Regions from separate parts of the Rhodoferax sp. MLSD5-FHT05B10 genome, predicted to be linked through region 1. Evidence: predicted binding sites of a transcription regulator. Region 1 holds the regulator's gene; each other region holds the start of a gene.
What was found. Region 1 encodes FNR, which switches genes on or off when oxygen is low (the NO sensors DNR and NnrR bind a similar motif). Its sites were predicted from a motif close to TTGATNNNNATCAA; they were not measured.

Region 1 (7,350 bases):
CGCGGTTTACCTCTTCCAGGCGCTTGTGGTAACTGTCCAGCTGTCGTTGCTGCTGGGCCTGCGCCTCGGTCAACACCCGCAGGTCCACCACCGCCCGGCGCAAATTCAGCAAAGCTGTCACTTGCCGGGACAGTGCCTTCAGTGCATCGGCCATGGCGGGTGTCAAGGCACGCGGCACCCGGTCAATGACACAAACCGTCCCCAGCGCCATACCCGACGCACCCACAAACGGTGCCCCGGCATAAAACCGGATACCGGGATCTTCCGTCACCAGCGGATTATCTGCAAAACGGGGATCCTGCGTCGCGTCCGGAACCTCCATGATCTGGTCCGGCTGGAGAATGGCATGTGCGCAAAAAGCCTGGCTGCGCGGCGTCTGCGCAACATCCAGTCCCACTTTGGCCTTGAACCATTGGCGGTCTTCGTCAATCAGGGAAATCAGGGCAATGGGAACGCCGCAGATATGGGCCGCCAGACTGACAATGTCGTCGTAAGCCTGCTCGGCCTGCGAATCCAGAATGGCGTAGCTCCTGAGTGCTTCGAGTCGCTGTAAGTCGTCAACATTCAACGCTTCCTGCATGCCACCGTACTCCGGTTAGTACTGCCAACAACCCCGCAACGCTAGGGCGTAACACACCAGGGCGCCGCATTGTGCACCAGCCCCATCCACAACGCCCACCCGGAGCTGGCGGCCAGTGCCGCGCCGGCCAGACGAACTCCCCATTGCCCGCTGCCCTGCCCGGCACCCTGCCCGCGCAGGCGCAGCCACAGCCAGGGGCCTGCCACCATGGTCACGCTGGTGCCAATGGCAAAAAGCCCCATCACCATCGCGCCTGCGGCGGCACTTCCGGCCATGGCCGCCACCAGCAAGGCCGAATACAGCAGACCGCACGGCAACAGCGCCCACATCACGCCCAGGACCAGCGGTACCCCCCGCCCCCGCGTGGCGGCCAGCGCGCGGGCACGGGCCCACACCTTGCGGCCCGTATCCTCCAGCCAGACCGGTTGACGCGCCTGCCACAGCAGCACCAGGCCCAGCAACAGGGCCGCCACATGGAACAGGGACCAGACCGGGCGCAAGGCGGCGGACTGGACGGTCAACCAGCCCAGCCCCTGCAGGGAAGCGGCCGCGAGGCCTCCCAGAAGGGAGTACCCCACCACGCGCCCCAGCTGGAAGGTCCACAAAGCAGAATTTTTATGCGCCCCGGCCGCTTGTCCGATGCCCGCACAGGCGGCACCGCACATGGCCACGCAGTGGGGCCCGCCGACCAGCCCCATCAAGAGCGCCGTCAGCGCCAGAGAAGATTGCATCTGCTGATGCTAAATGATCTTGGAAAACCGTGCCCGGCTGCGGTCAGACTGCAGGTGGCGGTCAAACACCATGGCCACCGCCCGCACAAAGAACCAGCCCTGGATCGTGACCTGGATGCTGGATTCGTCCACCGAGACCAGCCCCTGCTCCACCAGGTCCTGCAAGGCTTCCAGTTCCTTGGCGAAATAGGAACGGAAATCCATGAGGTACGCCAACTCGATAGATTCGAACTGGACCTCCCCCTGGCACATCAGGGCCATGATCACGGTGCGACGCACCAGGTCATCACGGGACAGGGCCAGTCCCCGCACCACAGGAATACGCCCCTGGTCGAGGAAATCGTAGTATTCCTCGAGCGTCTTGGCATTCTGGCTGTAGGTGGCACCGATACGGCCGATGGAGGACACCCCCAGTCCGATCAGGTCGCAGTCGGGTTCGGTACTGTAGCCTTGGAAGTTGCGGTGCAGGCGCCCCTGCCGCTTGGCGACCGCCAGCGCGTCTTCCGGGAGTGCGAAGTGGTCCATCCCCACATACACGTACCCGGCACCCATGAAAGCCGCCTGCGAGCGCGACAGCATGGACACCTTGGACGCCCCGCTGGGAAGCTCCACGGTGGCAATACGGCGCTGGGGCTTGAAGCGCTCCGGCAGGTGGGCATAGGCGTACAGGGCGATGCGGTCCGGTCGCAAGGCTTTCACTTGCGCCAGGGTTCGATCAAACGACTCCGGGCTTTGCCGGGGCAGGCCATAGATCAGATCCACGTTGATCGAAGCAAAACCACGGGCACGGGCCGCCTCCACCAGGGCAAACACTTGTTCGGCCGGCTGCACGCGGTGCACCGCCTTCTGGACCGACGGATCAAAATCCTGCACCCCAAAACTCAACCGGTTGAAGCCCAGCTCCGCCAGCGTGTCCAGGCGGGACGCATCAATGGTCCGGGGGTCCACCTCTATGGAGTACTCTCCGCCAGGCTCAAACGTGAAGTTGCGCCGCAGCATGCCCATCAATTCACGCAGTTCGTTGTCATCCAGGAATGTGGGGCTCCCTCCCCCAAGGTGCAACTGACTCACGATTTGGCCCACACCGATCTGGGCGGTATACAAATCCACCTCGCGACTCAGATAGCGCAGGTAAGGCGCTGCACGGTCATGGTGCTTGGTGATGATCTTGTTGCAGGCGCAGTAGTAACACAGGGATTCACAGAAGGGGATGTGCACATACAGCGACAAGGGCAGGGCCAACGCCGCCGCTCCGCCCCGCCGCTGTGAAAGCGCCTGGACATAATCGTCGGCCGTGAACGCCTCCACAAACCGGTCGGCGGTGGGGTACGAGGTGTAGCGCGGGCCGGATACATCAAATCGACGCAACAATTCATCGGATATGGCTTCGGCTGCAACGCTCATGAATACTCCAGGGAAAGCGGGTGCAACTTTGCAACAATTCCGCCCCGCCGCGCTTGATGTGCGTCAATGACATCGAAAGTGGGTAAACTGACGCCTAATCGACATCCGTGCGAACCCTATGTTTGACCCCGAATCCAAATCCATTTCCTGTGCCGAGGCACAGGCACCCACACCTGTCAAACCTAGCGTCAAGGTCGTCGCTGTGAATCCTCAAACCATCAAAGTTGCCTGTTCCAACTGCAATTTGCGCGAGTTGTGCATGCCGCTGGGCCTCACCCCGACCGAACTGGACCGGGTGGAGGACGTGGTCGCCAGCCGCCGCAAGATCAAACGCGGCAGCACCCTGTTTCGCAACGGCGAAAAGTTCACCAGCCTGTTCGCCATTCGGACCGGTTTTTTCAAGACCTGCGTGGCCTCCGAAGATGGCCGCGATCAGGTGACCGGCTTTCAGATGGCCGGGGAAGTGATCGGTCTGGACGGCATCGTGCACGACCACCACACCTGCGACGCCGTGGCACTGGAAGATGCCGAAGTGTGCATCATGCCCTTCGACCGCATTGAGGAGCTGTCCCGGGAAATCAACTCGCTGCAACGCCACGTGCACAAGATCATGAGCCGTGAAATCGTGCGTGAAAACGGCGTCATGCTGCTGCTGGGCAGCATGCGTGCCGAAGAGCGCTTGGCCGCTTTTTTGCTGAACCTGGTGCAACGCCTGCATGCGCGGGGTTTCTCGCAATCTGAACTGGTACTGCGCATGACACGGGAGGAAATCGGAAGCTATCTCGGGCTGAAGCTCGAAACGGTCAGCCGCACGTTCTCCCGGTTTGTAGAAGACGGAATCATTGAAGTCAAACAGCGCCATGTGCGCATCCTCAACACCGATGCCCTGCGCGACATCGTGAATTCCCGCATCTGCAACTGAGTGCCCCCCTTCGGGTTCAGCAGGAGCCCTGCTTGGGGCATCCGTCCGGCCGATCGGTGGCCGGCAGCGGACAACGGTTCACTTCAAAGGGGGACTGCGCCAGCAAAGTCGTCAAGGCGCTGGACACCACGGTGATACCCCAAAAGAGAAAAAACGCCACGGTATAGACGCTCTGGCGCGACCACTCCAGCGGCTGCCCCGCCCAGTGCAGGTCCTGGGGGTCGACCAGCGCAAACACCAGGATTTCCAGTACGCCGGCCATCAGGAATGCCGGCCAGACAATCCACATCAATCGTTGCTGCAACATGTTTTGCCTCGGTACTTGAAAAATGAATGTTTTAGGGCTGGCAAGGCACCCCCTCAGGGCTCTGCCGGGGTCAGACGCACCCCGGTGGCCGCATGGTTGCGCGCCAGGGTTGCGGGGGCCAGACTGGCCGGGTTGTCAGCCAGCGTCTTGTTGATTTCAACGCCCTTGCGGTAGTAGTCCTCATCCAGCACGGGGTCCTTGCCGACAGCGGCCAGATACAGCGTCACGAACGACGCCACGACCACGACGGCAGGGCCGGAAATCACCAGCCACACGTGGCCGAATTGCCACCAGCGGCGCTCGGGAGACGATTGGGATGCACTCATGAAAGATCCTTAACGGGGAATGATAAATACCGATTTCTCGGACGCGTGGCCCTTCATATCCTGCGCGGCAATTTCAAACCGGATGGGATGCGACCCGGCAGTCGCCGCGTCAAAGGGGGCCTGAACCCGCACCGCGACCCAGCGGGCCTGGGTGGATTCCACCACCACATCGTCTTCCGATGCCACTTCCAGACCGGGCAGGCCCTCCACACTGATGTGGAATCGCTGTGTCGACTCGGTAGCGTTCATGACCTGCAGACGGTACACATTTTCGATGCGTCCACCGGACACGATGCGCGCCAACGCCCCACGGTCGCGGACCACATCCACCTTGAAGGGCGTGCGGGTTGCCAGGCTCACCACCATGGCCAGCACCACCGTCCCCAGAATGGCGGTATAGACCAGTACCCGCGGGCGCAGCACATGGCGCAAGGTCTGCGAGCGTGTCCAATGCTGGCTGACCGCATTCTGCGTAGAGTACTTCACCAACCCGCGTGCGTAGCCCATCTTGTCCATGACGGTGTCGCACACGTCGGCGCAGGCACCGCAACCAATGCATTCGTACTGCAGGCCTTTGCGGATATCAATTCCGGTTGGGCACACCTGCACACACAGGCTGCAGTCCACACAGGCCCCCAGATTCAGGGCCGCCGGATCGGCTTTCCTGGAACGGGCCCCGCGCGGCTCGCCACGTTCCTCGTCGTACGTGACGATCAGCGTATCGCGGTCAAACATGGCGCTCTGGAAACGGGCGTAGGGGCACATGTGCTTGCATACCTGCTCGCGCATGAAGCCTGCGTTGCCGTAGGTAGCAAACCCGTAAAACAAGGTCCAGAACGTTTCCCAGGCGCTCATGTTCAGCTGGACAAATTCCAGCCCCAACTCGCGAATGGGTGTGAAATAGCCGACGAAGGTGAAACCGGTCCACAACGCGACGACCAGCCAGAGGAAATGCTTGCCCGCCTTGCGCAGGATCTTGTCAGCAGTCCAGGGGCCTGCATCGCGGCGCATGCGCGCCGAGCGGTCGCCTTCGGTCTTCTTCTCCAGCCAGAGGAAAATCTCGGTGTACACGGTCTGCGGACAGGCATAGCCACACCACAAACGCCCGGCAACGGCCGTGAACAAAAACAGGGACAGCGCAGAAATCACCAGAATACCGGTGAGATAGATGAAATCCTGCGGGTATAAAACCAGATTGAAAATGTAAAAGCGCCGCGCTCCCAAGTCAAAGAGCACAGCCTGTCTCTGTCCCCACTCCAGCCAAGGGATGCCGTAAAACACCAGTTGGGTCAGGAAAACCATCCCCCAGCGCCAGTTGGAAAAAAGTCCAGAAACGCTGCGGGGATAGATTTTCTTGTGTGCCTCGTACAGCGAAATCATTTCCGCATCGGCGCCCGCCGGAGGCTCTATCGGGCCTTTGTCGGGCGATTCAGCAATGGGAATGACTTTGCGTACGGGCTTGTCTTGTGGGTCCAAGAGACTGTGCTTTCTAGATGCTTCGCTTATTTGGCCTGGGCGTTGTTCGAGAGGCCCCACACATACGAAGTCAGGACATGAATCTGGCTCTCGGTCAGCTTGTCAGCCTGGGCTGGCATCTGGTTGACCTTGCCGTTGTTGATCATGGCAATGATCGCGTTTTCACCGTAACCATGCAGCCAGATGTCATCGGTCAGGTTGAGTGCACCCAGAGCCTGGTTGCCCTTACCGTCCATGCCGTGGCAGGCTGCGCAGGCTGCGAACTTCGGCTTGCCCAATGCGGCGCGCACCGAGTCATGGGGACTGTTGGAGAGACTCAGCACGTAGTTTGCCAGGTTCTTCACGTCATCCGAGGTGCCCACTGCAGCAGCCATGGGAGGCATGTTGCCGATGCGACCCTTGGTGATGGTTTCCTTGATTTTGTCAGGGGTACCACCGTGAATCCAGTCGCCATCCGTCAAGTTGGGAATGCCTTTGGAGCCGCGTGCGTCCGAGCCGTGGCACTGGGAGCAGTTGTTCATGAACAAACGCTCGCCAATGGCCTGGGCCTGGGGATCACGGGACACTTCTTCGGGCGTCATGGCCGCAAACTTGGCGTACAGGGGTGCAACCTCACGGTTGCCCTTTTCCACCTCGGCCTGGTACTGACCGATGGACGTCCAGCCGAGCTTGCCGGTCGAGTTGCCCAGACCCGGGTACATGGCCAGATAGGCCGCAGCGAAAACGATGGTGATGACGAACAGCCACACCCACCAACGGGGCAGCGGATTGTTCATTTCACGCAGGTCGCCGTCCCACACGTGCCCGGTGGTGTTGTCATTGGCAGTCATGGCCTTGGCCTTGCCGCTGAACCACAACAGGAGCGCACAGGCCGCAATGCTCACCACCGTAATGGCAGCAACGTAGACCGACCAGAAGTTGCTTGTAAAGTCACTCATTTTTATTCCTTATTCGGGGGATCAGTCCTGCTCGAACGGCAGGTTGGCAGCTTCCGAGAAGTCCGCAGAACGCTGCCGGGACCAGGCCCACCAAACAATACCGATGAAGGTCACGAAACTGGCCACCGTGGCCACGGACCGAAGGGTGTTGATATCCATGTGCTGATCCTTTTTGCGTTTACTTGAGCGCCAGGCCCAGAACCTGCAGGTAGGCGATCGTGGCATCCAGCTCGGTCTTGCCCTTGACTTCCTCAACCGACTTGGCGATCTGCTCATCGGTGTAAGGCACACCAACGGTACGCAGGGCGCGCATGTGGGCAGGCATCACGTCGGCATCCACCAGGGTCTTGGCCAACCAGGGGTACGCAGGCATGTTCGACTCGGGCACCACGTCACGCGGATTGGTAAGGTGGGTGCGATGCCATTCATCGCTGTACTTGGCTCCCACGCGGGCCAAGTCAGGACCGGTGCGCTTGCTGCCCCACTGGAACGGGTGGTCGTAAACCGACTCGCCAGCCACCGAGTAGTGGCCATAACGCAGAGTCTCTGCCCGGAAGGGGCGGATCATCTGCGAGTGGCAGTTGTAGCAGCCCTCACGGGTGTAGATGTCACGACCCGCCAGTTGCAGCGCCGTGTAGGGCTGAACACCCTTGAGCGGCTCCGTGG
Region 2 (7,350 bases), on a different contig from region 1:
TTCGCCACGCGGGCCGAGCGTGACCGTCTGGTGCACCACCTGCCCGTTGCTGAGAACCTGCACGTACGGTTGCGGCTTGTCGGTGCGTACGGCCGTCAGGGGAACCGCCAGGGTGTGTGTGGTGCCGGTGCCCAGGGTGCCCTGGGCAAACAGGCCCTGGCGCAAGCCGGGGGCGGGCTCCATGACAAGGTAGGCCAGCACGGCGCGGCTGCCGGCCACAGCGCTGGGATTCACGCGCACGACCTTGGCGGTCAGTGGCTTGGTCGCACCTTCCACGGTCAGCTGTGCGGTCTGGCCCACCTGCACGCCCAGCGATTCGGTGGCGCTCAGGCTGGCTTCCAGCTCCAGGCGGCTGAGGTCGACGATCTCCACAATGCGCGCATCCACCGCCACGCGCTCGCCCGGCTGGGCGAGGCGCTGGGCGATCTGGCCGGAAATGGGTGCCCGCAGCACCGTGTCGTCCAGTGATTTGGCAGCGACGTCCGCACCGGCCTGTGCGGCCCGGTAGCTGGCCTCAGCGCCCGCGAGCGTGGCCAGCGACGATTCCAGTGCCGTCTTCGAAATGAAACCCTTGTCCACCAGCGAGCTGTTGTTGTCAAAACTGCGTTTGGCGATGTCGACCTGGGCCTTGGCGGCCTCGGCCTGCTGCTGTGCCTGGCGCACCCGGGCCTGGAACTCGGTGGAGTCCACACGGGCGATGATCTGGCCGGCTTTCACCACGTCGCCTTCGCGCAGCGTCAAGCCCTGCAGCTCGCCGGCCACGCGGGCTTTCACCACCGCGGAATTCACGGCCTTGAGGGGACCGGAGATGGCCAGGCCCTGCGCCAGATCCAGGGTCTTGACCACCAGCAGATCGGCGGGCGTGAGCTCCACGGTGGCTTGTGCCTTCTGTGCCACCTGTTGGGCCTCAAGCGCCGCCTTCTGGGCCTTGCGGGCTGACAGGGCGCGCAGCACGCCTGCGGCCAGCAGCGCGACGACCACGCCGACGACGATCCATTTCAACCAACGTTTCATGATGTTCGGGGTTCCTGGGTTGGGGGAGGGCTCGCCGGTTGGCTGCTCAACCCGTAGAGTATGGTTTCAACCTGCACGGCAATGTACTGTTTCGGATCAAGTTGCGGGTTGAGCGCACTGTAACTGGCCATGGCCAGAAACAGCATGGGTGCCAGCAGGGTGTAGGCGCCGTAACGGATGTCGATGGGGCGGAACTCGCCGCGGTCCACGCCGCGCTGCAGGACGCGCTGGATCAGGTCGGTGCCCGGTTGAATGACTTCGTGCTGGTAGAAGCTGGTCAGCTCCGGGAAATTGCGGGCCTCGCTGAGCATCAGCTTGGTGATGCCCGCGGCCTTGGTCGCGCCAATGCGTTCCCACCAGACCTGGATGCCGTAACGCAGCATATCGGCCGAACTGCCTTCAAAATGGGCAAACTGGGCGTTCCATTCGTCAAAGCGTCCGGAAATGTTCTCGCGCACCACGGCCTTGAACAGCTCTTCCTTGCTGGAAAAATAGAGGAAGAGCGTGCCCTTGGATACCCCCGCCCGTTTGGCAACCTCTTCGACGCGGGTGGCGGCGAAGCCCTTTTCGACGAACAGTTCCAGTGCTGCGGCCAGCAATTCCCCCGGGCGTGCCTCCTTGCGGCGCTCACGCTTGGCCCGCACGGTGGCGGCAATCTCGCAAATGGGGCAGGAAGAGGTCATGAAGTTAATGACTGGTTGGTTATTAGTGTACTGTGGGGGCCATCCAGGGTCAAGCGCGGGCGGCGAGGCTGCCAAAAGGCAGAGGGGGGCGGGGACCAAAAGCGTGCGGATCTGGCGATCCCTGGTCATCGCTTGATTGTCCGACTGATTTTGTCTGGCATTCTGATTCTTCGTTGACCAGGATCAACACCCGGCGTCGGGCGTCGGCGTATCGTTCCGCCCAGTGCCAAGGGTCCCTTTTTGGGACCCGCTTCAACCCCCACACCCGCATGGAACCTTCAACCCCCCTTGCTGATACGGCTCCCATGGAGCTGGTATGTCCGGCCGGTAGCCTGCCGGCCCTGAAAGCCGCCGTGGACAACGGCGCCAACTGCGTCTACCTCGGTCTGCGCGACGCGACCAATGCGCGCAACTTTGCCGGCCTCAACTTCGACGAGGCGGCCATTGCCAATGGCATCCGCTACGCCCATGACCGGGGCTGCAAAGTCTTCATGGCGCTCAATACCTACCCGCAGGCCTCCAATCCCGAGCCCTGGCGCACCGCGCTGGACAAGGCGGTGGATCTGGGCGTGAACGCCGTCATCCTGGCGGACCCGGGCCTCATGCAGTACGCCGTGGCGCGCCACCCGCAGCTGCGCCTGCACTTGTCGGTGCAGGGCTCGGCCACCAATTTCGACGCCATCAACTTCTACCGCGAGCAGTTTGGCGTGGTGCGCGCGGTGCTGCCGCGCGTGCTCTCGCTCACGCAGGTTCAGCAGGTGATCGAAAAGACACCGGTGGAGATTGAAGTGTTCGGCTTTGGCAGCCTGTGCGTGATGGTGGAGGGGCGTTGCGCCCTGTCCAGCTATGTCACCGGCGAGTCGCCCAACACCCACGGTGTGTGCTCGCCACCCAAGGCCGTGCGCTGGCAGGAAACCCCCAAGGGGCTGGAGTCGCGCCTGAACGGGGTGCTGATCGACCGCTACGCCGACGGCGAGAACGCCGGCTACCCCACCTTGTGCAAAGGACGCTTTGACGTGGGGAACGACGAGAATTACTACGCCATCGAAGAGCCCACCAGCCTCAACACGCTGGAGCTGCTGCCCCAGCTCATGAAGATGGGCGTGCGCGCCATCAAGATCGAGGGACGCCAGCGCAGCCCTGCCTATGTGGCGCAGGTCACCAAGGTCTGGCGTGAAGCCATTGACCACTGTGTGGCCAATCCGCACCGCTACGCACCCAAGCCGGTCTGGATGAACAATCTGGACAACGTTGCCGAAGGCCAGCAACATACGCTGGGTGCCTACCACCGCCCCTGGAAATAATGGAATCCCGCACCATGAAAATCGCTTTGGGCCCTTTGCTGTACTACTGGCAGCGCGAGGCCATCTTCAGTTTTTACGACGCCATGGCCAGCACGGCGGTCGATGTGGTGTACCTGGGCGAGACCGTGTGCTCGCGCCGCCACGAGCTGCGTCTGTCGGACTGGCTGGACATTGCCAAGCGACTGCGCGCGGCGGGCAAGGAAGTCGTCCTGTCTACCCAGGTGTTGCTGGAGTCGGGGGCCGAGGTCGGCACCATGCACAAGATCGCCAGCAATGGCGACTTTCTGGTCGAAGCCAATGACATGGGCGCCGTGCAGAGCCTGGTGGGCAAGGTGCCGTTTGTGGCCGGTCCGCACCTCAACCTCTACAACCTGCCGTCGCTGCAATGGATGGCTTCGCTGGGGGCCACGCGCTGGGTCATGCCGCTGGAGATGAAGCGCACCGATCTGGCCGTGATGCAGCAGGGCCTGCCTGCCGGGCTGCAGACCGAGGTGTTTGCCTACGGGCGCATGCCGCTGGCCTTTTCGGCACGCTGCTTCACGGCGCGGCACCACAACCTGCCCAAGGACGATTGCCGCTTCAGCTGCATTGCGAACCCCGATGGCCTGCTGCTGAAAACGCGCGAGCAGTCCGGTTTCCTGGTGCTCAACGGCACGCAAACCCAGTCGGCCAAGGTCTACAACTTGGTGGACGCGCTGGACGACATGCGCACCCTGGGCGTGGACGTGGTACGCCTGAGTCCGCAGTCGGAAAACATGGCCGAGGTGGTGGCCGTGTTCGACGCGGTGCGCAAGCAGACGCTGGCGCCCCAGGCGGCGCTGCAAAGCATGCAGCCGCTCATGCCCGACCAGGGATGCAACGGCTATTGGCATGGCCAGCCGGGGCTGGACCAGGTCGCATCGGCGGCGCAGGCAGTCGCAGCCTGATCACCATGTACTACGGTGAGCGCTTCAACAGTATCAGCCACCTCATCGGTGCGGGGCTGGCGCTGGCTGGAGCCGCCGTTCTGGTCGGGCTGGCGGCACACCTCGGCGACCCCTGGAAAATTGTCAGCTTCAGCGTCTACGGCGCCATGCTGGTGGCCCTGTATGTGGCTTCCACGCTCTACCACAGCGTGCGCGGCCGCGCCAAGGCGGTGCTGCGCAAGCTCGACCACTGCTCCATTTATCTGCTGATCGCGGGCAGCTACACGCCGTTTGCGCTGGTGTCGCTGCGCGGGCCCTGGGGCTGGTCGCTGCTGGGTGTGGTGTGGGGGCTGGCCCTGCTGGGCATCCTGCAGGAAATCTGGTTTGCCAAGGGCGCCCGCGTGCTGTCACTGGTCATCTACGTGCTCATGGGCTGGCTGGCGCTGGTGGCGGTGTCGCCCCTGTGGGATGCGCTCACACCCCTGGGCTTTGCCTGGCTGGCCGCGGGGGGTGCCTTCTACACGGTGGGCATTGTTTTCTACGCCACGGACCACAAGGTCCGCCATGGTCACGGCGTGTGGCATTTGTTTGTGCTGGCGGGCAGTAGCTGCCACTTCTTTACCGTGCTGTTTTTTGTCGCCTGATTGACTGGATTGCCATGAACCCATCTGCTCCCTTTTTGCTGCCGCCCACTGTGGGTTCCGTGCTGGCGCGCCTGCCGGCTTATCCGGGTTCGGTGTTGCTGGTGACAGCGCTCAACCGGGTCCTGGTACCGCATCTTCCGGCGGATGTGCGCCAGATCCTGCTGGGCAAAAAACTGCGTATCCAGGTGCGCGACGCACGCCTGACGTTCGACTACACCTGCACCGGTGATCGCTTCATGGCCAGCCACAGACAGTCGGAGACCGACCTCACCATCAGCGCCAGCGCACACGATTTCCTGCGCCTGGCGCAGCGCCAGGAAGATCCCGACACCCTGTTCTTCAGCCGCCGCCTGTCCATGGAAGGGGATACCGAGCTGGGCCTGGTGGTGAAGAATGCGCTGGATGCGCTGGAGCTGCCGGTGTTCGACCTGCAGCAATGGACGCCCAGCCAGGTGCTCGCCCGCTTTGCGCCACGGCGTGCTGCTACCGCGCCTGCGCACCATCCCGGAGAGTAGGCATGAAGGAGCGGGGAGCCGTCCTGCCGCTGGTGTATTCCTGCTCGGGGTGCTCCAGTGCGGCGCAACTGGCCAACCACGTGGCCTTGCGGCTGGACCGCCACGGCGTGGCCGAAATGTCGTGCATTGCCGGCGTGGGCGGCGACGTGCCCCACCTGTTGAAGATTGCGCAGTCCGGCCGACCCATCATCGCGCTCGACGGCTGCCCGCTGGTGTGCGTGCAAAGCAGCCTGGCGCGCCACGGCATCGCCGCCGACCGCCACTACCAGTTGCAGCAATATGGCGTGAAAAAGCGCAAGCACGAAGACTTTGACGCCGAGCAGGCGGCCATGGTGCTGCAACGCGTGCAGGCCGATCTGCTGGCCGCGCCGCTGACCGGAACGACCGGGGCGGGGGATGCCTGCCTGCGGGGCTGCCAGGACACGCCGCAGGCGCGCGAAATGGTTGCGACGTCCGCATGAGCACCACCCCAGCCCACGCGGCGGCTCCTGTGCCGCGGCGCATCATCGTTGCCATCTCGGGCGCCAGTGGCGCCGTCTACGGCGTGCGCCTGCTGCAGGCGCTGCGTGACATGCCGGGCGTGGAGTCCCATCTGGTGGTGTCGGACGCCGGCTGGCGCAACGTGCAGCAGGAGCACGGCCTGGACCGGGCGGCGGTGGAGGCTCTGGCCGACTGCGTGCACGACGCGCGCAACGTGGGCGCCGCCATTGCCAGCGGGTCCTTCCAATGCAGCGGCATGGTCATTGCGCCGTGTTCCATGCGCACGCTGGCGGCCGTGGCGCACGGCCTGTCCGACAACCTGCTGACCCGCGCCGCCGATGTCGTGCTCAAGGAGCGCCGCCGCCTGGTGCTCATGGTGCGCGAGTCGCCCCTGCACCTAGTGCACCTGCGCAACATGGTCAGCGTGACCGAAATGGGCGCCATCGTCTGCCCGCCCATGCCGGCGTTCTACCTGCGCCCGCAAACGGTGGATGACATCATCGACGCCAGCGTGGCGCGCGTGCTGGATCTGCTGGACCTGCCCCACACCCTGGCGCTGCGCTGGCAAGGGCAGGCGCTAACGCCCGCCGCCGATTAACCCGAGCCCCTACCGATATGCCCTACCGCGACCTGCGCGACTTCATGGCCCAGCTGGAGCAGGCAGGTGAACTGCGCCGCGTGGCCCAGCCCGTGTCGCCCCACCTGGAAATGACCGCCCTGTGCGACCGCGTGCTGCGCGCCGGTGGCCCTGCCATCCTGTTTGAAAACCCCACGGGCTACAGCATGCCGGTGCTGGGCAACTTGTTTGGTACGCCCGAACGCGTGGCGCGCGCCATGGGGGTTGCATCCCTGAGCGGCCTGCGCCCGTTTGGGGAGCTGCTGGCGTCCCTGAAGGAGCCCGAGGCGCCCAAGGGCTTCAAGGAAATGGTGGGCATGCGCAGCTTGCTCAAGACCCTGTGGAACATGGCGCCCAAGGAACTGCGTTCGGCCCCGTGCCAGGACGTGGTGTGGGAAGGCCAGGACGTGGACCTGGCCCGCCTGCCTGTGCAGCACTGCTGGCCGGGCGACGTGGCGCCGCTCATCACCTGGGGCTTGGTCATCACCCGCGGGCCGCACAAGGCGCGCCAGAACCTGGGTATCTACCGCCAGCAGGTGCTCTCGCGCAACCAGCTCATCATGCGCTGGCTGGCGCACCGTGGCGGCGCGCTGGACTTTCGCGACCACTGCGCCAGGAACCCTGGCCAGCCCTATCCGGTGTGCGTGGCATTGGGCGCCGACCCGGCCACCATCCTGGGTGCCGTCACCCCCGTGCCCGACAGCCTCTCGGAGTACCAGTTTGCCGGCCTGCTGCGTGGCAGCCGCACCGAACTGGTCAAGGCCCTGGGCAGCGACCTGCAGGTGCCCGCCAGCGCCGAGATCGTGCTCGAAGGCCATATCTACCCCGACGCCACCCACCCCAGCGGTTACCAGCATGCGCTGGAAGGTCCCTACGGTGACCACACCGGCTACTACAACGAGCAGGCCGATTTCCCCGTGTTCACCGTGGACCGCATCACCCTGCGCCGCGACCCCATCTACCACTCCACCTACACCGGCAAGCCGCCGGACGAACCGGCCGTGCTGGGCATGGCGCTCAACGAGCTGTTCATTCCGCTGCTGCAGCGCCAGTTCCCTGAAATCACCGACTTCTACCTGCCGCCCGAAGGCTGCAGCTACCGCATGGCCGTGGTGCAGATCAAGAAGGCCTACCCCGGCCACGCCCGGCGCATCATGATGGGCGTGTGGAGCCACCTGCGCCAGTTCAT
Region 3 (7,350 bases), on a different contig from region 1:
GCGGCGTCCCTCATCCTGCTGATCTTGCAGCTGTCATCCGCCGGCGGCGTGCTCCCGGTGGAGCTCAGCGGCGGCATTTACCAGGCCCTGAGCCCGTGGCTACCGTTCACCTGGGTGATCAAGGCCCTGCGCGCCAGCATGTTCGGCGCCTTTGACGGCAGTTGGTTCACTTCCTGGCTGGCGATCGGGCTGGCCGGCACGCTGGCCTGGCTGGTGGCCTGCTTTGTCGGCAACTGGAAACTGGTCAGCGCGGAAGAGCACCGACCGGCCATCGATATCTAGGCCGTCAGCCCCAGGCGTTCACACAGAGCCAGCGTCGCGGCGCTCTGGTTCATGGTGTAGAAATGCAGGGCCGGTGCGCCACCGGCACGCAGCTGCTCGCACAGGCGGGTCACCACGTCCAGGCCAAACGCCTTGATGGAGGCGGTGTCGTCGCCAAAACTTTGCAGACGCAGGCGGATCCAGCGCGGAATCTCGGCGCCGCTGGCGTCCGAAAAGCGCATGAGCTGGGTGGAACTCGTGATGGGCATGATGCCCGGCACCACGGGCACGTTCAGGCCCAGCGCGGCCACCTCGTCCACAAAGCGGAAGTAGGCATCGGCGTTGTAGAAATACTGGGTGATGGCGGAGTTGGCCCCCGCGCGCACCTTGGTGGCAAAGGCCTGCAGGTCGCTGACCGGCGACTTGGCCTGGGGATGGACCTCGGGGTAGGCCGCGACTTCGATATGGAACGCATCGCCGGTCTCGGCGCGGATGAACGCCACCAGGTCGCTGGCGTAATGGAACTCGCCGCCGGCGCCATAGCCGCTGGGCAGGTCCCCGCGCAAGGCCACCAGACGCTTAACACCCATGGCCTGCAGGGTGGCCAGTTGCGCGCGCACCGTGGCCTGGGTGGCGCCAATGCAGGAGAAGTGCGAGGCGGCACTCACGCCCTCGCCCAGGATTTCGCGCACCGTGGCGAATGTTCCCTCCTGGGTGGAGCCGCCAGCCCCGAAGGTGACCGAGCAGAACTCGGGCTGCAGCGCGTACAACTGCTGGCGCGCCGCGCGCAGCTTGTCCGCCCCTTCCGGGGTCTTGGGCGGGAAAAACTCCAGGCTGACAGGAATGCGGGGCGTTGGTTTCATGGTTTTTGGGCGCAAATGAAAAATTCGTGGTTGCCGTCGCCACCGGCAATGGGCGAGTCGAACCACGCGGTCACGGTCAGATCCAGCGCGGCGCAGGCCTCGCGCAGGCGCTGCTCCACAATGGGGTACATGGCCGCATCCTTGACGATGCCGCCCTTGCCCACCTGGCCGGGCTGCAACTCGAACTGGGGTTTGACCAGCATCAGCAGCGTGCCCCCAGATTTCAGGAACGGCACGACAGCCGGCAGCACCAGGGTCTGCGAGATGAAGGACAAATCGCCCACCACCACGTCAAACGCGGGCTCAAACGGTTCTGCCTCCTTGTTTTCGGGGTCAAACAGGCCGCCAGCCCCCGTGTAATTTGCGCAGGCCGCTATCAAATCATTAGCATCCAGCGCGCGGGCATTGACGCCTTCCACGCACAGCACCCGCCCGTCCTCGCGGATGCTGGGGTGCAGCTGGGCACTGCCCACATCCACCCCCACCACCAGGCGCGCACCGTGCTGCAACAGGCAGTCGGTAAAACCGCCTGTCGATTGCCCCACGTCCAGGCAGGCCAGCCCGTCCACCGACAGGCCCACCTGCTTCAGGGCCGCCTCCAGCTTCAGCCCACCGCGTGAGACGTAGCGGGCTTCGGAGTCGTCCAGCAGCTGCAGAGGGGCGTCGTCCGGAACCTCGTCGCCATTCTTGGCTACGGTCTTCCATTCGTCGCCCTTCTTCCACTGCACGCCGTCGGCAATCAGGCGCTGGGCCTGCGAGCGGGTGCTCGCCAGGCCCCGCTGCACCAGCAGTTGGTCAATGCGCATGCTGTTGCGGGCTCAGTAGCGGTAGGTTTCTTTTTTGTACGGACCGTTCTTGCTGACGCCGATGTAGGCGGCCTGCTCGTCGGTCAGTTCGGACAGCATGGCGCCGACCTTCTTCAGGTGCAGGCGCGCCACCTTCTCGTCCAGGTGCTTGGGCAGCACGTACACCTTGCCGTTCTTGTATTCCTTGGGCTTGGTGAACAGCTCGATCTGCGCAATGGTCTGGTTGGCAAAGCTCGACGACATGACGAAGCTGGGGTGGCCGGTGCCGCAGCCCAGATTCACCAGACGGCCCTTGGCCAGCAGGATGATGCGCTTCTCGGGCTTGCCGTTCTTGCCCTTGGTGGCGGGGAAGATGACATGGTCCACCTGGGGCTTGATCTCTTCCCACTGCAGCTTCTCCAGCGAAGCGACATCGATTTCGTTGTCGAAGTGGCCGATGTTGCTGACGATGGCCTGGTCCTTCATGGCTGCCATGTGCTTGTAGGTGATGACGTTCTTGTTGCCGGTGCAGGTCACAAAAATGTCGGCCTTGTCGGCGGCGTATTCCATGGTCACGACCTTGTAGCCTTCCATGGCGGCCTGCAGGGCGTTGATGGGGTCGATCTCGGTCACCCACACCTGGGCGGACAGGGCGCGCAGCGCCTGGGCCGAGCCCTTGCCCACGTCGCCGTAGCCGGCCACCACGGCCACCTTGCCTGCGATCATGACATCGGTGGCGCGCTTGATGGCATCCACCAGCGATTCACGGCAGCCGTACAGGTTGTCGAACTTGCTCTTGGTCACCGAGTCGTTGACGTTGATGGCGCGGAACGCCAGCGTGCCCTTGGCAGCCATTTCTTCCAGACGCATCACGCCGGTGGTGGTTTCCTCGGTCACGCCGATGATGTTCTTCAGGCGGCGGCTGTACCAAGTGGGGTCCAGCTTGAGCTTGGCCTTGATGGCCTTGAACAGGCAGATCTCCTCTTCGCTGCCGGGCTTGGCCAGCACCTTGATGTCCTTCTCGGCGCGGGCGCCCAGGTGCATCAGCAGCGTGGCATCGCCGCCGTCGTCCAGGATCATGTTGGGGCCTTCGGCCGCCGTGCCCTTCTTGCCGCCGAATTCAAAGATGCGGTGGGTGTAGTCCCAGTAGTCTTCCAGCGTCTCGCCCTTGTAGGCAAACACCGGCGTGCCCTTGGCCACCAGAGCGGCAGCAGCGTGGTCCTGCGTGGAGAAAATGTTGCACGACGCCCAGCGCACTTCGGCGCCCAGGGCCTGCAGGGTTTCGACCAGCACGCCGGTCTGGATGGTCATGTGCAGCGAGCCGGTGATGCGCGCGCCCTTCAGAGGCTGGCTCTTGGCGAACTCTTCGCGGATGGCCATCAGGCCGGGCATTTCGGTCTCGGCAATGGTGAGTTCCTTGCGGCCCCAGGGCGCCAGGCTCAGGTCGGCAATTTTGTAGTCTTCGGTCTTGGCAGGTTTGATCACGCTCATGGCTGGCTCCAGAAAAATGGGTAAGCCACCGTGCTGCGGGAGTAACCAGGGAAAGGGCTCACCACACAGAACAGTGGGTGAGCGTCGTTGAGTGGCAGGGACGAACCTGCCGTTGGCGTTTCCGAGCCTCGTCCACTGCGCGTGAACTGCAACGCTCCTCGGAATGCACGGATTATACGGAGCAACGCCCCCGCCCCCCACTGCCTGTGCCCGGGTGTCGCCTCGGTGGCTGACCGGGACAGGCCCGGCCGCCACACTGGCGGCTTCCCCAACAGGAGCATTCTTCATGGACATTCGAAACAAAGTCGCCATCGTCACCGGGGGCGCCAGTGGCATTGGCCGCAGCATTGCCCGGCGCTTCGCCGCCGAGGGCGCCCGCGCCGTGGTCGTGGCCGACATCAATCTGGCGCGCGCCCAGGAAGTGGCCGACGAATTTGGCGGCCTGGCCGTGCGTTGCGACGTGAGCCAGGAGGCCGACATCCAGGCCTTGGTGGCCACAACCCGCCAGCACTTTGGCCAGGTGGACGCCTATATCTCCAACGCCGGCATTCTGGGCCGCATGGGCGGCCTGGACCTGGACGACGCCCTGTGGAATGCGATGTGGAACATCCACGGCATGGCCCACGTCTGGGCGGCGCGCGCCGTGGTGCCCGAGATGGTGGCGCGCGGCGACGGTTTCTTCCTGGTGACCGCATCGGCCGCCGGATTGCTGACCATTGTCGAATCCGCCCCCTACGCCGTGACCAAGCACGCCGCCGTGGCCTTTGCCGAATGGCTGCGCATTGCCTACGGCCGCCAGGGCGTGCAGGTGGCCTGCCTGTGCCCGCAATCGGTGCAGACCGACATGGTGGGCGACAGCGATGGCGGCTCGGCCGCGGTCAACGGCATTCTGGCCCCCGAGGTAGTGGCGCAGGAGGTGGTGACGGTCATGGACAACGGGAAATTCCTGGTGCTGCCCCACCCCGAGGTGGCGCAGTATTTCCGCAACAAGGGGCAGGACTACGAGCGCTGGATCGGTGGCATGCAGAAGATGTACGCCCGCCACGCCGAAGGCGGATAGCGCGAGGGGGGGGGGATATCCCAGATTTGATCTGGGTCAACACGCGGTGAGAATCCGGAATTTGCGGGTGTACCCACATTAGGATCACCCCACTTCGGCCATCCAGCGACCTGCTAGTGGGTATTGCCCGGCCGTCAAACGACGACGCAACGCAGTCTTTCGCCATGGCCCAAGTCACCCTGCAGTCCCGAGACGACCCCATCAACCACGCCCTGGACGCCATGGACCAGGGCTTCCTGTGGCTGGACCCCGACCTGCGGGTGCGCCAGCACAACCGCGCCTACCGCCGCCTGCTGGACCTGGAACAGGCCGACCAGTTCATTGGCCAGCCCTACAGCGCGCTGCTGCAGTATTTCCTGGAGCGTGGCGAGTTTGCCGACATGGGCGTGCGCGAAGACTTCGTCGCCCGCCGGCTGCGGGCCATGCAGGCCAGCGAGCCATACCGCCTGGAGCGTGCCCGGCCCAATGGCATGCTGCTGCGCGTGGCCGCCGTGCCGCTGGCGGCGGGAGGCTATGTCTTCACCTACCTGGACATCACCCGCGAGAGCCGCGCCCTGGAAGAGGTGCAGCGCACCGCCAAGGCCGCGGTGGTGGCCATGGCCAACTTCGCCGAGCACCGCGACACCGATACCGGTGTACACGTCCTGCGGGTGGCCCGCCTCGTGGGCCAGATTGCCCGCCAGCTGCATGCCAACGGGCATTTCCCCGACACCGTGGACGAGGCATTCATCGAGCAGGTGCGCATCGCCAGCATCCTGCACGACGTGGGCAAGATCTCCGCGCCCGACCGCATCCTGCTCAAGCCCGGACCGCTGACCGACGACGAACGCAAAACCATGATGCTGCACCCCACCAAGGGGGCCCAGTTGCTGCGTCAGGCCCACCTGATGATGGGCGAGAGCGCCTACCTGCGCATGGGCGCCGACATCGCCCAGACCCACCACGAGTGGTTCGACGGCAGCGGCTACCCCGCAGGCCTGGCCGGTGACGCCATTCCCCTGGCCGGACGCATCTGCGCCATTGCCGACGTGTTCGACGCCCTCACCTCCCGGCGCCCCTACAAGGCCCCCTGGAGCACCGAGCGCGCCGTGGCGCAGATCGCGCAGCAACGGGGCACGCAGTTCGATCCGTCCGTGACGGACGCCTTCGTCGCCGTCATCCGCAACCGCGAGGCAGTGTCCGTGGTGCAGTGGACCGACGCCATGAGCGTGGGCGACCAGCACATCGACGAGCAGCACATGATCCTGATGGACACCATCAACCAGCTCGCCACGGCCGAAAGCCAGAACGACCGCCCGGTGGTGGCCATGATCATCGACGAGCTGGTGAGCTACGCGTCCTTCCATTTCGACTACGAAGAACAGCTGATAGCCGACGCGGGCTACCCCGACCTGGCCAAGCACCAGCGCATCCACCAGGGCTTCAGCAAATGGATCGCCGAAGTACGGGACGACTTCATCCACCGCCGCCGCACCCAGGTGGGCGCGCGCATCCTGCACTTCCTGCGCGACTGGCTGCGCAACCACATCCTCGATGAGGACCAAGCGTACCGCCCGTACCTGGGCCCGCAGAAGTAGGCGGCCCGCCCGCCTCCGGTAAAATCGGCCGCTTCCGGGCACACGCCCGCGGGGGTGCACGCGCACTCTTTGCCCCACCTTCTGGAATCCCTGTGTCTTTCCTTGCCGAAACCCGCCGCCGCCGCACGTTTGCCATCATTTCCCACCCCGACGCGGGCAAGACCACGCTGACAGAGAAGCTGCTGCTGTTCTCGGGCGCCATCCAGATTGCCGGCTCAGTGAAAGCGCGCAAGGCGTCCCGCCACGCCACCTCCGACTGGATGGAAATCGAGAAGCAGCGTGGCATCTCGGTGGCCTCCAGCGTGATGCAGATGGTCTACCGCGACCACGTCATCAACCTGCTCGACACCCCCGGCCACAAGGACTTCAGCGAGGACACCTACCGCGTGCTCACCGCCGTGGACTCGGCCCTGATGGTGATCGACGCCGCCAACGGTGTGGAGGCACAGACCCGCCGCCTGATCGAGGTCTGCCGCCAGCGCGATACCCCCATCATCACCTTCGTTAACAAGATGGACCGCGAGGTGCGCGAGCCACTGGACATCCTCGACGAGATCGAGCGCGAGCTGGGCATGCCCTGCGTGCCCATGACCTGGCCAGTGGGCCAGGGCAAGCTGTTTGGCGGCATCGTCAACCTGCGCACGCAGGCCATGACCGTGTTCGAGTCGGGCAGCGAGCGCCGCCCGCAGGACTTTGACACCGTGCCCCTGTCCGATGCCGCCACACTGGCGCAGCGCTTCGGCCACGAGTGGACCACCGCCATGGAAAGCATGGAACTGGCCACCGGCGCCTCCCCGGCGTGGGACATTGAGGCCTTCCTGGCCGGCAAGCAGACGCCCGTGTTCTTTGGCTCCGGCGTGAACAATTTTGGCGTGATGGAAGTGCTCGACGCCCTGGTTGACCTCGCCCCCAGCCCACGCAGCCGCACCAGCACCACCCTGGTCAACCGCCAGCCGGTGGTGAAGGAAGTGCAGCCCGAAGACGACGCCTTCAGCGGCGTGGTCTTCAAGGTACAGGCCAACATGGACGCCAACCACCGCGACCGCATCGCCTTCGTGCGCATGGCCAGCGGCAAGTACACGCCGGGCATGAAGCTCAAGGTCATGCGCACCGGCAAGGAACTGCGCCCCACCAGCGTGGTGACCTTCATGAGCCAGCGCCGCGAGGCGGTGGAAGAGGCTTACGCCGGCGACATCGTGGGCTTTACCACCCACGGCGGCGTGCAGCTGGGCGACACCATCACCGACGGTTCGGTCAACCTGCTCTACACCGGCCTGCCCTTCTTCGCCCCGGAAATGTTCATGACCGTGGTG
Region 4 (7,350 bases), 450 kb from region 1:
ATCGCCGCCATGGCCGCCAGGTTGGGCAGGAAGACGGCCCAGATGTCGCCGGCCAGGAACACTGTCTTGAGCGAATCGACGAAGTAGCGCGCCGGAACCGCCCGGGTGATGGCCCGGATCGGTGCGGGCATCGCGTCGATCTCGTACAGGAAGCCCGACAGCATGAAAGCCGGCAGGAAGCCCGAGAACAGCGCGATCTGCGCCGCCAGGAACTGGTTGCGCGCCAGTGACGAGATCAGCAGACCCTGGCCCAGCGCCGGCACCATGAACACCGCCGACAGCAGCAGCAGCGCTGCCAGCGAGCCCCGCATCGGCACGCCGAACACGAACACCGCCAGCGCCGCGGCGCCAAGCGTGGACAGCATGCCGAGCACGAAGTACGGCAGCAGCTTGCCGATCAGGATTTCGGCCACCGAGGCCGGTGTGGACAGCACCGCCTCCATGGTTCCGCGCTCCCATTCGCGCGCCACCACCAGCGCCGTTAGCATGGTGCCGATGATGGTCATGACGATGGCGATGGCTCCGGGAATCAGCGCTTGACGGCTTTCCAGCTCAGGGTTGAACCAGTAGCGCGGCTCCAGCACTACGGCCTGCGGCGGCGCCGCGACATCGAGCCCGGCGCGCCAGGTCTGGACCACGCCGCGCGCATAGTTCTCGACGTAGTTCGCGGTGTTGGGGTAGGAGCCGTCGGTGATGATCTGCACCAGCGGTTCGCTGCCACGCTGCGCCAGGCGCTGCTCGAAGTCCTGCGGGATCACCACGTAGCCGCGCAGGTCGCCGGAGATCAGTTGATCGGCCACTTCGCGCCGGTCATGGGCGAAATAGGCATCCAGGAAGCGCGTACCGGCAAAGGCCGCCGCAAGCTCTTGCGCCGCAGCGCCGGGCGACTCCAGCACCACGCCGACACGGACATTCTTCGCATCCAGCGACACCGCATACGCGAACAGCAGCAGCAACACCACAGGCAGCACGAACGCAATCAGCAGCGTCGAGGGATCGCGCAGCGCCTGGTAGCTTTCCTTGGTGACCAGAGCGATGAGGCGCCGCAGGTCGAAACGGCGCAAATCAGCCTGCGCGGTGCTATCCGCATCTTTGTGAGGTGCAGCGACGCTCATTTGGCGACCTCCATTTCACGTTCGGCGGACTCCACCAGATGAATGAAGGCATCCTCCATGGTCGGATCAGGACGTTCCGAACTGATGGCGATCCGCTTGAGTGCGTCGGGCGTGTCCAGCGCAATCAGGCGCGCGCGCGACAGCATGGCCACGCGGTCGCAATACTCGGCCTCGTCCATGAAGTGGGTGGTGACCATGATGGTCACGCCCTTTCGCGCCAGGCCGTTGATGTGGGTCCAGAATTCGCGCCGGGTGATGGGATCTACCCCTGAAGTGGGTTCGTCCAGAAACAGCACCGGGGGCCTGTGCATCAGCGAGCAGGCCAATGCCAAGCGTTGCTTGTGCCCCAGCGGCAGGGAATCGGGTGTCGAGGACAGCCAGCCGCCCAGATCAAAGGTGGCGATCATTTCCTCGATGCGTTCGCGCCGGGTTTCACCTTCCAGCCCGTAGACGCCGGCCGAAAATTCCAGGTTCTGCCGCACCGAAAGCAGGCCGTAGAGTGAGAACTTCTGCGCCATGTAGCCGAGTCGGCTCTTGGCTGCGCCGGTGGCGCGGCGCAGATCGTGCCCCACCACTTGCGCCTCGCCCGCAGTGGGCTTGAGCAGGCCGCACAGCATCTTGAAGGTAGTGGATTTGCCGGCGCCATTGGGCCCAAGCAGGCCGAAGATTTCACCCTTTTGCACTTCGAAGCTGACGTTGTCGGTGGCCGTGAATTCGCCGAAGCGCTTGGTGAGATTGCGGCAAGACACCGCAATGTCGGAACCCAGCTCGACCGGCGACAGGCGCTCGGCGAGCTGCGATGTACCGCCGGGGCCGCCGCCGAGAAGATCGATGAAGGCGTCTTCGAAGCGGGCCGGCACTTGGGCCAGGCGCACTTGGGCCTGATCCGCCAGCTGTTGTACGTCCTGCACGGTCGCGCCCTCGCGCAGCACCACGCGGACACCAGCGCCCTGAATCACACCATCGCTGACGCTGGGCAAATCCAGGACTTTCGTCAGGACTGCTCGGCGTTCGGTGCCGACATCTTCGAGACGGAAGCTCCGGCCTTTGAGCTGCGCGGTCAGCTCTTGCGGTGGGCCGTCGAAGAGCAACTGGCCTTCGTTGAGCAGAAGCACGCTTTCGCAACGCTCGGCCTCGTCCAGATAGGCGGTGGACCAGACCACCGCCATGCCCTCATCGGTCAGGGCCTGCACCATGCGCCACAAATCCTGGCGGCTGACCGGGTCCACCCCGACTCCAGGCTCGTCCAGCAGCAGCACCTTGGGTCGCGCCATGAGCGCACAGGCAAGGCCGAGCTTTTGTTTCATGCCGCCGGAGAGCTTGCCGGCCAGGCGCTTGGTGAAGGGCGCGAGGCGCGTGAAATCCAGCAATTCGGCGAACAGCGCGGCGTTGCGATCCGCATCCATGCCGCGCAACTGCGCATACAGCCGCATGTTCTCCATCACCGACAGGTCTTCGTACAGGCCGAAGCGCTGCGGCATGTAGCCGCTGGCGACGTGGATCGCGTCGTTGTCCTTGACCACGTCGAAGCCGGCCAGAGTGACACGGCCAGCATTGGGCACCAGGAGCCCGGTCAGAATCCGCATCAGCGTCGTCTTACCGGCGCCATCGGGGCCGACCAGTCCCGTCAGCCGCCCATAGTGGATGCGTGCGCTCAAGCTCCGCAGGGCCTTTACGTCGCCAAAATGCTTGTTCAGGCCTTCGATGACGACGGCGGCGTTATCGGCGCTGGCGCTTGTAGGCGTGGTGGCCATGGCCGTGTTCGCCTGCATCTCAACGCTCCCCCACGCGCGCGCCAGAGACTGGTTTGGCATCGACCGCTATCGTCACCGGCATGCCCTGGCGCAAGGCGGCGTCGGCATCGGCTTCGTCGATGACGATGCGCAGGCGATAGACCAGATCCGTGCGCAAGTCCGTTGTCTCCACCGTCTTGGGCGTGAACTCGGCGCGCGGCGAGATGAAGCCGATCTGGCCGCGATAGACCTTCTCCGAAGAATCGCTCTTGACGCGCACCGCCGTGCCGGGCGCGATGCGCCCCAGATCCGGCTCACCCACGTAGGCGCGCACATACACAGGCTTATCCAGACTCAGGCTGTAGACCGTGCTCTGGCTCGCGACCATGCTGCCGGGTTCGCGCACCCGCGCGATGACGGTTCCGTCGCTGGGCGACGTCAATTCGGTGTCCGCCAGGGACGTAGTGGCTTGCGCTGCTGCTGCCTGCGCGGCCGCCAGACGAGCCTCTGCCGCGGCGATGTCCTCTTTGCGAAAACCTTCGATTGCTTGCGACAAGGCGGCCTTGGCTGCTTCGGCGCCCGCGGCGGCCTGATCCCTTGCGGTGCGGGCGGCATCGACCGTACGCTGGCTGCTGGCGCCCGATGCCAGCAGGCCGCTCTGGCGCTGAAGATTGCGCTCGGCCTCGGTGACGAGCGCCTGAGCTTTCTTAAGCGCCTCGCGCGCCTGGGTGATCTCCTGCGGCCGCAGGCCACGGCGCAGCTTGGCCAGTTCCGCCTGCGCCACCTGCACCTGGGCCTGTGCCGCCACAAGGGCGTCCCGATACGGTTGCGCGTCGAGCGCGGCCAGGCGCGCGCCGGCGCGGACGGCATCACCCTCATCGAAAGCCATCTGCATCACGCGCCCGGGCTGGCGGAAGGCCAGTTGCACCTCGCGGATGTCTACGTTGCCGTAGAGGCGCAACGCATCTTCCTTGTTACGGTCGCGCGATAGCCAGAACGCCAGTGCGCCGCCAAGAGCGATCACGACGACAGCGATCACGGCCCAACGAATTTTTTTGATGGAGAGGTTTGGAGTGGTCATTGAAGGGTTTCCGCTAGATAAATATGTTCAGTGCTCGCGCGCGGTCGGCACATTCGCCGCTGACCGGCGCCAAGCCATGGCCGCTATGCCCGCCCACACCAGCGTGCGCAGCGTCATGGCCGCCGCCGTCCGCCGCTCCCAGGCGCCACCCAGAACCACATGCACTCCGAAAGCCAGGAACACGAGCGCACTCGCCACCGCGATGGCAACCGCCAACCACATAGCCCAGCGCCGGCGCATCCACAAGCCAACGCCCGCGACGATGTAGGCGAAACCGGCCAGAAAATTGAACCAGAGCACGAACGGCACATAGTGGCCGGCTGCCTGGCGCGCCGCACCGTCGACAAACAGCACTGCGCCACCTTCCTGGAGGGTCAGCAGGCCAAATCCGATGGCAATCAAGGAAATCACACGCATCCAGATCGCGCGTCCGCTGTGTGCCGTCATGTTTGTTGCTCCCGATTTATCGAAGGGTTTGGAGGTCGCAGTCGCGCTTGCGGAGCAGACGGATCCTTCATTTGGTGCTTTCGATGCCACGCCGATAGATGGCAAACACGCCCGGCGCGTCTCGCCGAATGCGACTGACCTTGCCGGCCAGCAGCGACTGCATGACGAGTCCCTGGATCGTGCCGATGAACAACACGGCGGCGGCATCCACATTCAGATCCGCATCCAACTCGCCCTGCACCTTGCCGGCTTCCATCAAACGGCGCAGGCGCTGTTCGTATTGACGAATCAAGGTCTGCACCATCCGCTTGGCGAGTGTCTCGCCGGAGCGCTGCAGCTCTCCGAACAGCATGCGCGGCACGCCGGGATGCTTGGCCACGAAGTCGATGTGCGCCATGAACATGGCTTCGAGCGCCGCGGCAGGTGACTTAGCGCCTTCGGCCGCCTTGTCCACGCGTACCAGCAGACGCTCGCCGACCCAGGTCATCGTTGCCTCCAGGATCGCGTCCTTGTTAGGGAAGTGACGAAACAACGCGCCCTGCGTCAAACCCATTCGATCGGCGATGGCCGTGGTCGTGATATCGGCCGGGTTTTGCTCCGCTGCCAAGTCGACCACGGCTTGCACCGTGGCTGCACGCCGCTCTTCGGCGGACAGATATTGAGGACGTTCGCTCATCGCTCAGACTCCATAAAGTAAGTAACCTATTACTATCCTAACACGCAAATTAACCATGACGCAAGATCAGAAAGCAGACAGGCTGTGGCGGTAAGGGCCAGCTCTTGTCCATCCGGTGCGCTCAACGACCGACTTTGATGAATCTCAAGAAGCGAGCGCGCCATTCAAGCGGTTGACGAGGCATTCGACTGACAAGTCGGCTAGTTCGTTGAGGGTGCGGGAAGTTGATTCGCCGGGGCGCCAGTGGAAATTCATCCCACATGGCCAGCAAGGCTTGCATCTTTTCCTGCAAGCGATAAGATAGTAATAAGTCACTTGCTAAATGAGATGATCAAACATGAACCCCCTTGCCACGTCTGACAAGTCCGTGCCGGCACCATCCGAAATCTTTCACCCCGATGTCCTGGATACGCTGGCGAACGCCTGGCGGGCGCGCGCCACTGGCGGGCTGTCGCCGGCTGCGGGTTTGCTGGCTTGGTACGACTGGGCGCTGCACCTGAGCCTTTCACCGGGCAAGCAGCGCAGCCTGATCGAAAAAGGGCTGCACAAGCAGCAACGCCTGGCGCGCTACGCCGCGCACGCTGCAAGCGCTCAGGGCTGCCCAACGTGCATCGAACCGCTGGAGCAGGATCGGCGCTTCGCGGCTCCGGCCTGGCAGCAGTGGCCGTTCAACGTCATTCACCAAGGGTTCTTGCTGCAGCAGCAGTGGTGGCACAACGCCACCACCGGCGTGCGTGGCGTGTCGCGCCATCACGAGAACATGGTCACTTTCGCGGGGCGGCAGTGGCTGGACATGTGGTCGCCTTCGAATTTCGTCTGGACCAATCCGGAAGTGCTGGAAGCCATCAGAGCCAGCGGCGGCGCCAACCTGTGGCGCGGCGCCATGAACTTCTTCGACGATGCGCAGCGTCTCGCGCTTGAGGATGCGCCGGCCGGGGTCGAAGGCTTCGAGGTTGGCAAGGACGTGGCGGTCACGCCGGGAAAGGTGGTGTTCCGCAACCACCTCATCGAGCTGATCCAGTACACACCCACGACGCCCGATGTGTATGCCGAGCCGGTGCTGATCGTGCCCTCGTGGATCATGAAGTACTACATCCTAGACCTGTCGCCACACAACTCGATGGTGAAGTACCTGGTCGACCAAGGGCACACGGTGTTCATCATTTCATGGAAGAACCCGACCGTGGTCGATCGTGACCTTGGCCTGGAGGATTACCGGTGGCTGGGGGTCATGGATGCGCTGGACACGGTCACGGCCATCGTGCCCGAGCGCAAGGTGCAGGCGGTTGGCTATTGCCTGGGCGGCACCTTGCTGACGATCGCCGCTGCTGCGATGGCGCGCGACGGCGATGATCGGCTGCACAGCTTGACGTTGCTGGCGTCGGAGACCGATTTCCGCGAGTCGGGCGAAATCGCACTGTTCATCGACGACAGCCAGTTGGCTTGGCTAGAAGCCGGGATGTGGGACAAAGGCTATCTCGACGGCAAGCAGATGGCCGCATCTTTCCAGATGCTCAACTCGCGCGACCTGATCTGGTCCCGCCGCGTGCGCGAGTACCTGCTGGGCGAACGCCAGCAGTTCAATGACCTGATGGCCTGGAACGCCGACGTGACGCGCATGCCATATCGCATGCACAGCGAGTACCTGCGGCGCCTGTATCTGAACAACGATCTGGCCGAGGGGCGCTACCAGGTCGGCGGACGGCCGGTGGCGATCGCCGACATCGAAGCGCCGATGCTCATCGTCGGCACGGTGCGCGATCACGTCGCCCCTTGGCCATCCGTCTACAAGATGCACCTGCTCAGTGATGCGGAGCTGACCTTCGTCCTCACCAGTGGCGGGCACAACGCCGGCGTGGTCAGCGAGCCGGGGCACCCGCGGCGCAGCTACCAGATGGCGACTCGCAGCACCGGCGCCCGCTACGTTGATCCACAAACATGGCGCGCCGAAACCCCACTGAACGAGGGCTCCTGGTGGCCGGCCTGGCAGCAATGGCTGGCGCGGCGCTCGACCGGGCGTGTGACGCCGCCTGCGATGAGCGGCACGCAAACACCGCTTGGTGATGCGCCGGGAACCTATGTGGCAATGCGATGACATGACGCCCCGAGGCCTCAATTCAGCCACCCGACTTCGACCGGGACACTCCTGCGGGATGGCCCATACCCGCCCTAATGGGGCATCTCATGACCGTGGAGCAATGAAATGAACAGTGAACTGCCCATCCAACTTTACAAGGCCAATGCCGAACTGCAGCTTCAGATCACCCGTTTGCTGCAAGAAAGCGGCCATCACTGGCT

Region 2: a site for FNR is predicted at 1,871-1,884, ahead of ubiU (ubiquinone anaerobic biosynthesis protein UbiU). Genes of this name have one in related genera too.
Region 3: a site for FNR is predicted at 4,487-4,500, ahead of AC1Q5W_RS13205 (bacteriohemerythrin). Genes of this name have one in related genera too.
Region 4: a site for FNR is predicted at 5,187-5,200, ahead of AC1Q5W_RS02505 (PHA/PHB synthase family protein). Genes of this name have one in related genera too.

Annotation. Positions count from the first base shown of each region.
Region 1 is NZ_JBXAFT010000001.1:69,896-77,245, reverse strand. Features, by position in the region: gene AC1Q5W_RS00385 (GGDEF domain-containing protein) at 1-580, opposite strand, end outside; gene AC1Q5W_RS00380 (sulfite exporter TauE/SafE family protein) at 622-1,311, opposite strand; gene hemN (oxygen-independent coproporphyrinogen III oxidase) at 1,321-2,715, opposite strand; gene fnr (fumarate/nitrate reduction transcriptional regulator Fnr) at 2,918-3,637, shown strand; gene AC1Q5W_RS00365 (hypothetical protein) at 3,654-3,944, opposite strand; gene AC1Q5W_RS00360 (FixH family protein) at 3,998-4,270, opposite strand; gene ccoG (cytochrome c oxidase accessory protein CcoG) at 4,280-5,746, opposite strand; gene ccoP (cytochrome-c oxidase, cbb3-type subunit III) at 5,773-6,684, opposite strand; gene AC1Q5W_RS00345 (cbb3-type cytochrome oxidase subunit 3) at 6,706-6,843, opposite strand; gene ccoO (cytochrome-c oxidase, cbb3-type subunit II) at 6,863-7,350, opposite strand, start outside.
Region 2 is NZ_JBXAFT010000002.1:281,224-288,573, forward strand. Features, by position in the region: gene AC1Q5W_RS03965 (efflux RND transporter periplasmic adaptor subunit) at 1-1,014, opposite strand, end outside; gene AC1Q5W_RS03970 (TetR/AcrR family transcriptional regulator) at 1,011-1,697, opposite strand; gene ubiU (ubiquinone anaerobic biosynthesis protein UbiU) at 1,967-3,001, shown strand; gene ubiV (ubiquinone anaerobic biosynthesis protein UbiV) at 3,016-3,927, shown strand; gene trhA (PAQR family membrane homeostasis protein TrhA) at 3,933-4,550, shown strand; gene ubiT (ubiquinone anaerobic biosynthesis accessory factor UbiT) at 4,565-5,065, shown strand; gene AC1Q5W_RS03995 (putative zinc-binding protein) at 5,068-5,526, shown strand; gene AC1Q5W_RS04000 (UbiX family flavin prenyltransferase) at 5,523-6,143, shown strand; gene ubiD (4-hydroxy-3-polyprenylbenzoate decarboxylase) at 6,161-7,350, shown strand, end outside.
Region 3 is NZ_JBXAFT010000007.1:203,598-210,947, reverse strand. Features, by position in the region: gene AC1Q5W_RS13230 (YhgE/Pip domain-containing protein) at 1-282, shown strand, start outside; gene metF (methylenetetrahydrofolate reductase [NAD(P)H]) at 279-1,124, opposite strand; gene AC1Q5W_RS13220 (TlyA family RNA methyltransferase) at 1,121-1,930, opposite strand; gene ahcY (adenosylhomocysteinase) at 1,943-3,400, opposite strand; S-adenosyl-L-homocysteine riboswitch at 3,473-3,566, opposite strand; gene AC1Q5W_RS13210 (SDR family oxidoreductase) at 3,687-4,460, shown strand; gene AC1Q5W_RS13205 (bacteriohemerythrin) at 4,625-6,037, shown strand; gene AC1Q5W_RS13200 (peptide chain release factor 3) at 6,130-7,350, shown strand, end outside.
Region 4 is NZ_JBXAFT010000001.1:520,062-527,411, forward strand. Features, by position in the region: gene AC1Q5W_RS02480 (ABC transporter permease) at 1-1,115, opposite strand, end outside; gene AC1Q5W_RS02485 (ATP-binding cassette domain-containing protein) at 1,112-2,887, opposite strand; gene hlyD (secretion protein HlyD) at 2,889-3,929, opposite strand; gene AC1Q5W_RS02495 (hypothetical protein) at 3,957-4,376, opposite strand; gene AC1Q5W_RS02500 (TetR/AcrR family transcriptional regulator) at 4,444-5,052, opposite strand; gene AC1Q5W_RS02505 (PHA/PHB synthase family protein) at 5,390-7,147, shown strand; gene AC1Q5W_RS02510 (phasin family protein) at 7,256-7,350, shown strand, end outside.